2 regions of the Caproicibacter sp. genome follow, and region 1 is predicted to be linked to the other one. Evidence: riboswitches for the same ligand, from Rfam matches in the RefSeq annotation. Region 1 holds a riboswitch; the other holds the start of a gene.
The links. A riboswitch is a leader RNA that binds a small molecule or an ion and turns the genes downstream of it on or off. The one in region 1 is predicted to bind thiamine pyrophosphate.

Region 1 (3,409 bases):
ACAAAAACGACGTGACGGACGAATTCGTCATTCCGGTTGTCTGTGAGAAAGAAGGCTGCATCTCATCCGGCGATTCGGTTATTTTCTTCAATTTCCGTCCGGACCGCGCCCGCCAGATTACCCGTACCTTTGTCGATCCCGATTTTGACGGGTTCGAACGGGCGAACGGCTTCTTCCCCCTTCATTTCGTCTGCATGACGCAGTACGACGCCACGATTCCGAATGTCGAAGTCGCCTTCCGCCCCCAGCAGCTGAAAAACACGCTGGCGGAAGTCATCAGCCATAACGGAAAGACGCAGCTGCGCATCGCTGAAACGGAAAAGTACGCCCATGTGACGTTTTTCTTCAACGGCGGCGTGGAAACCGTGACTCCCGGAGAAGACCGTGTGTTAATTAATTCTCCTAAAGTCGCGACTTACGATCTGAAACCGGAGATGAGCGCGTACGAGGTGACGGACGCTCTGGTGGAACGGATTCGCAGCGGCAAATACGATGTGATTATTTTAAATTTCGCGAACTGCGATATGGTTGGCCACACCGGAATTTTCGACGCGGCGAAAGCCGCCGTGGAAGCCGTGGATTCCTGCGTCGGCCGCGTGATCGAAGCGATTCGGGAAATGAACGGCGTTGCTCTGATTACGGCGGACCACGGAAACGCCGAGCAGATGGAGGAGCCCGACGGCTCGCCCTTCACCGCGCATTCGACAAACCCGGTTCCGTTCTGCGTTGTCGGTTATCCGTGCAAGCTGCGCTCCGGCGGTCGCCTGGCGGACATTGCCCCGACGATGCTGAAAATTCTGGGGCTCCCGCAGCCGCCTGAAATGACAGGAAAAAGCATCATCGAATAAATTAAGATCGTTGTGAAAACAAGAGGATGACCCTTTCACGGGTGATCCTCTTTTCTTTTTCCTGTATGGTAAAACATCCGGGATTCGATCTCTTCAAATACCGTGGGGTTTATTTTCCTCGTTTTATCTCCTCTTGTATTGACTCGGAAGAACTTAACGATATAATGAAATCAGATAAGATTTTCTTCATACAAAAAATCTGACAAGGGGATGAGGTTACGAAAAAGATCGAAATGATTATCCGCCCGGAAAAGCTGGAAGAGGTAAAGGCCGTTCTCAACAACCTTTGCATTTATGGCATGACGGTCACGATGACCTCCGGATGCGGAAACCAAAAGGGCATGAAAGAAGTTTACCACGGAACCGTTTATAATCTGAACCTTCTCCCGAAGGTCAAGGTGGAAACGGTTGTGCACGACGAGATCGTAACCGAACTGATTTCTAAAATCTGTGAGGCCGTTAAAACGGGAGAAATCGGAGACGGAAAGATATTCGTATTCCCTGTGGAAGAGGCGGTTCGCATTAGAACCGGTGAAAGCGGAGACGACGCAATTTGACGGACTGAGCTTTCTCAAACCGAATTTCATCATAAGCAGAAATACGTGGAGCCTTTTAAAACGGCTCCGCATTCATTTTCAAGTGAAAGCCGGTTGACATCTCCATCCGTCAAGAGTACAATCTATGAAAATTGAATCAAAAGCAGGGAGCTTGTGATACAGGCTGAGAGGAAGTTAGCGCGAACTTCGACCCGTTAACCTGATTTGGATAATGCCAACGAAGGGACTTTATTTCCGTTACGAAGAAAGCGGGATATGCCTTTTCGGCATGTCCCGCTTTCTTTTTTACCATGATTGAAAGATTGGAAGGGGATTTTAATGAAAGACTTGAGAAAAATCGTATTGACCGGACTGTTTGCCGCACTTGGCGTTGTTTTATCCGCCTTTTATATTCCGACCGGCCTTGCAAAATGCTACCCGATTCAGTCGCTGCTCAACGTGCTCGCCGCGGTCATGCTCGGCCCGGCTTATGCCGTCGCAATGGCGTTTATTACCTCCCTGCTTCGCGTCATGCTGGGTACGGGGAGCTTTCTGGCATTCCCGGGCAGTATGATCGGCGCGCTTTGCAGCGGACTGCTTTATCATCGTTTTCACAAGCTGTCCGCCGCCTATTTGGGGGAAGTCGCGGGAACGGGAATCCTGGGGGCGCTGGCCGCATACCCCGTCGCCGCTTATCTTCTGTCGGCTCCGGCGGCCCTTTTCACTTATGTTCTGCCGTTTATGGTCAGCTCTTTAATTGGTTCTGCTATTTCCGTCGTGCTGCTGAAAATTCTTGAGCGGACAAAACTGTTCGATCTGGCCCATTCTCATCATTTCTAATTTAGGCAGCCGTTTTCCGTTCAGGGCAGACAAGAAACGGAATTGTCCGATTCATTTTTCTCTGAAAAAAGCTCTTAGTCTTTCTTCTTTCTGGAGAGATTAAGAACCGACAATCCGTAAAAAACGACTGCGGAAACCAGCAGGACCACGGCACTGACCCATGGCGCAAGCTCCTGTCCCCCCACGGAAAACTCTATGCCCATATATTCCTTGAATTCCCGCACCATATCATACGGAGCCCCCGCAAAGGCCGTTTTCATCGGGGCCTCCACCATCACCTGACGAAACAAAAGCGCCGCATGAGAGGGTGGAAACAGCTTGATCACCGTCTGCACCGAGGCGGGAAGTTCCCCTATGGGAAGATAAATGCCTGTCAAAAATCCGATCAGAGTCCCGATTACGGTGCTTGCCGTTCCAAATGAGTTTTGACTGTTAAAGAAAGATACCAAAAAGCATACCATGGAGGTATTCGTCAGAGTCGCGAGCAGAATCAGGCCGAATACCCGGAGCAGACTTACCGCAGGGAGCCATCCCCCGCCTTTCGAGGTGATATAAAGTTCCGCTAAAACGGCTGTAATCAGCGACATGATTACGCCGATCAAAAACGAGCTTCCGATATATCCCGCCGCGATCCCGCTCCGCTTCACCGGAGAAGCGAAAAAGTCCCGGTCGATTCTGCGCGTTTTGTCGTCGATCATAATTCCGAAGGCTCCCATGGTCGTCGTCACGGATACAACGGACAGAAGTCCCGCCATCAGCCAGCTGTTCATCAGATAATCCACCGAAGGAATTCCCTTGAGCGAGCTCGGAATCCACACACCGCCCAGAAAAAGCGCATACAGACCGATGATAATGATGACCGCCAGAAGGGAAAAGAAAACCGCGCTTCTGTCGCGAAAATAAAGCTTTACATTCCGTCTGATTAAAACGTTCATTCTCTCAGCTCCTTTCCGGTGATGCCGATGAATGCCTCGTCCATCGTACCCTGCAGCACTTCAAAGCTGCTGATAAACGGTTCACAGCGTGTTAACACCGGAATCGCGCTTACGGTATCCGAAAGCTTTACGATTACTTTTCCACCGGAAGCGGTAAAGTCCGCTTTCATTTCTTGCAGCGCGTCACGAAGTTCTTTTTCCTTTTTTGCACTTATTTGAAGCGTGTCGCCGGCATACTGTGATTTCAGTT
Region 2 (3,409 bases), on a different contig from region 1:
CATGTAAGTCAGATACTGCTGGGGAAGAGGCTTGTCAAGTCCATATTTTACGTTCAGTGCCTTTACGGTTTCCGGCGGAATATTCTTTTCACTCAGAAATGGCCCGCCCGGTATCAAATTCATCAAAGTAAATGTGATGATAGATATGAACAAAATTGTTAGTAAGGCATAACCGATTCGTTTAATGGCATATGCTCCCAAAATAATATCCCCCTTTTTTCCTTTTATTTATTAGAAACGGCAGGTACATTCCTCGTTGAATGCGCCCGCCGCTTTAATAAATCTTCATTGCTAGAATATTGCAGTAATTAATAAATATTCATCGCTAGAATTTTTATAAAAACGCACCGAAAATGCCCGATGTGTGAATTTTTCGAGCATGTCGAATGCATTATGTGCATAATGTAACGGCCAACCGTTCCAAATGTATGAGAACTGACATTTTAAGTCGCAATAGGCAAGATATCTAATTTTAGCTTCAATACTAATGTACGGAATTGCTTGGCTACTGAAAACCCATACCGTTATGCTTCTTTTAGAGAGGGTAAATTCCCTCCGGTCTTTTGATCACTTTCCAGGTTTAATTAAGTAATTTGATTCTTTGAATCTTACCGAATTCACTTCATGAAAGTTTAAAAATGCCTGATGCTAAAAGCAATTTATGAATTTAAATAAAAGTATAGTTTAACATCCTTTGATTGTCAAGGAGAAATTCAAACCAAAACCGCCTTCATATTGTCCCATTTTGAATAATTTCAGCAAGAATGAAAGAATATTCAATGATCGCTGGAAGTTTTAAACAGTCGTTTTACAAAGCGGCTAAGATTTTATTTTGCTGGAAAAAGAAAAGCCTATCGCCTTTGCGATTAAATGGGCGTTTATTTTATGTTCATGATCAGAAGAAGTTTGAACATGGCAATGTATTCCAAAAAAATCTGAATATATCAAAAACATTTATTAAATTTGCAGTGTATAAACTTTAATAAAAATTAAATTGACAGAAAACTTGGAAAAAGATATAATAAATTGAAAACGGGGGAACTCATCCGAGTTGAGAAGGTAAAACCTGACCCTTTGAACCTGTCGGTTAACACCGGAGTAGGGAACGTGAAATTGTTTGATCGGCGTTCGCCTCTTTTGGCGGGCGCTTTTTTAATTGAATATCGCGGGGGGACTCATTTCGAGTTGAGAAGGTAAAACCTGACCCTTTGAACCTGTCAGTTAACGCTGTTGTAGGGAGCAAGGAGAAAATAACCCGCCGGTTTCGGTGGGTTATTTTTGTTTGACGGAAACCCGTTTTTTAAACCCAGAATCCAAATTTAGACGTGATTAGGAAAAGGAGGGAACCGAATGAAAAATCTTCTGACGATAGCGGGCTCCGATTGCAGCGGTGGAGCCGGAATACAGGCGGATCTGAAAACCTTTGCCGCGCACGGTACGTTTGGTATGAGCGTAATTGTGTCCGTCGTCGCGGAAAATACGGAGCGTGTGATTTCGATCTGCGACATGGCGCCGTCCACGGTTGCAGACCAGATTGACGCAGTATTTGAGGATATTGCGGTTGACGGCGTAAAAATCGGGATGCTTTCCGGCTCGGAGCAGATGCGTACTGTCGCGCGGAAGCTGAAGCAATACCGGCCGCGCGGGGTGGTTGTCGACCCTGTGATGCTGGCAAAAGGAGGCTGTGCCCTGATGCAGCCGGAGGCGCTCCGGACCCTGAAAGAGGAGATTCTTCCTCTGGCCTGCGTTTTGACGCCGAATATACCGGAAGCGGAGGCCATGATCGGAAGGAAAATTGTTTCACCGGAGGATCGCCGTGCTGCCGCAAAGCTGATGTTTCAAATGGGCGCGGAAAATATCCTGATGAAAGGGGGGCATCTTTCCGGTGAAGCGGAGGACCTGCTGTTTGACGGCAGTCGGTTTTACACCTTTACACACAAAAGAATCGAAACAAAAAACACGCACGGCACGGGATGCACGCTGTCCTCCGCCATAGCGGCCAATCTGGCGCTGGGCCAAAACGTACCGGAAGCGGTCCGCGCGGCGAAGGAATATGTGACCGGGGCGATCGAGCATGCGCTGTCGATTGGAAAAGGCCACGGACCAACCAATCATTTTTACTTCATGAAAGGGATCAGAGAATGAGAGATTACAAAACACAGATGGAAGCAGCCAAAAAAGGAATTATAACGAAAGAATTAAAAACGGTCGCCGAAAAAGAGAACCTGGAACCGGAAAAACTTTTGGCAAAGGTCGCTTCGGGACGCGTTGTGATTCCGGCGAATATCGGCCATACGGCGCTTTCCCCGGAAGGAGTCGGGGAGGGGCTTTCGACAAAAATCAATGTAAATCTTGGAGTTTCGGGCGACTGCAAAAATTACGCGGTTGAACTGCAAAAAGCGGAGCTTGCGGCCCGGTTCGGCGCTCAGGCGATCATGGACTTGAGCAATTACGGAAAAACCCGGGAATTCCGCCGGAAGCTGATTGCGGAGTCCCCGGCGATGATCGGCACGGTTCCCGTTTATGACGCGGTCGGATACCTTGAAAAGGACCTGTTGGAAATCACCGCTCAGGATTTTTTGAAAGTGGTTGAGGCGCACGCAAAGGAGGGCGTGGATTTCATGACGATTCATGCCGGCATCAACCGGCGGGCGGTCGAATCGTTCCGCAGGCAGGGGAGAAAGATGAATATTGTTTCCCGGGGCGGTTCGCTGCTCTTCGCGTGGATGAAAATGACGGGAAATGAAAATCCGTTTTTTGAATATTATGACGAGGTTCTTGATATCCTGCGCGAATACGATGTGACGATCTCACTCGGTGACGCGTTAAGGCCGGGCTGCCTGGATGACAGCACCGACGCCGGGCAGATCGCCGAACTGATTGAAATCGGCCATTTGACCGAGCGTGCCTGGGAAAAGGACGTACAGGTGCTTGTGGAAGGCCCGGGCCACATGGCCATCAACGAAATCGCCGCCAACATGGCGCTGGAAAAACGCCTGTGCCACGGTGCGCCGTTCTATGTTCTCGGGCCGTTGGTAACGGATATCGCACCCGGCTACGACCACATTACGGCGGCGATCGGGGGGGCGATCGCCGCTTGCGCGGGTGCTGATTTTCTCTGTTATGTGACTCCGGCGGAACACTTGCGCCTGCCGGATCTGGACGATGTGAAAGAGGGAATCGTCGCAAGTCTGATCGCGGCGCACGCCGCGGATGTTGCAAAGGGAATCCCCAACGCGCGGGAGCGCGACAGTCAAATGGCAATGGCACGAAAGAATATGGACTGGGATGAGATTTTCCGTATTGCAATCGACGGCGAGAAAGCAAAGCGGTATTTTGAAAGCACACCGCCCGCCGACCGTCATACCTGCTCCATGTGCGGCAAAATGTGCGCCGTACGGACCACTAA

Region 2: linked by a shared signal. The riboswitch ahead of thiD (bifunctional hydroxymethylpyrimidine kinase/phosphomethylpyrimidine kinase) and the one ahead of thiW (energy coupling factor transporter S component ThiW) in region 1 are both predicted to bind thiamine pyrophosphate.

The regions. Positions count from the first base shown of each region.
Region 1 covers NZ_JBJKOP010000008.1:48,279-51,687, reverse strand. The annotation lists gene gpmI (2,3-bisphosphoglycerate-independent phosphoglycerate mutase) at 1-848, shown strand, start outside; gene ACLQ3M_RS01070 (P-II family nitrogen regulator) at 1,082-1,405, shown strand; TPP riboswitch at 1,539-1,648, shown strand; gene thiW (energy coupling factor transporter S component ThiW) at 1,724-2,224, shown strand; gene ACLQ3M_RS01060 (ABC transporter permease) at 2,299-3,159, opposite strand; gene ACLQ3M_RS01055 (ATP-binding cassette domain-containing protein) at 3,156-3,409, opposite strand, start outside.
Region 2 covers NZ_JBJKOP010000036.1:244,474-247,882, forward strand. The annotation lists gene ACLQ3M_RS10360 (ABC transporter permease) at 1-201, opposite strand, end outside; TPP riboswitch at 1,025-1,122, shown strand; TPP riboswitch at 1,158-1,256, shown strand; gene thiD (bifunctional hydroxymethylpyrimidine kinase/phosphomethylpyrimidine kinase) at 1,351-2,145, shown strand; gene thiC (phosphomethylpyrimidine synthase ThiC) at 2,142-3,409, shown strand, end outside.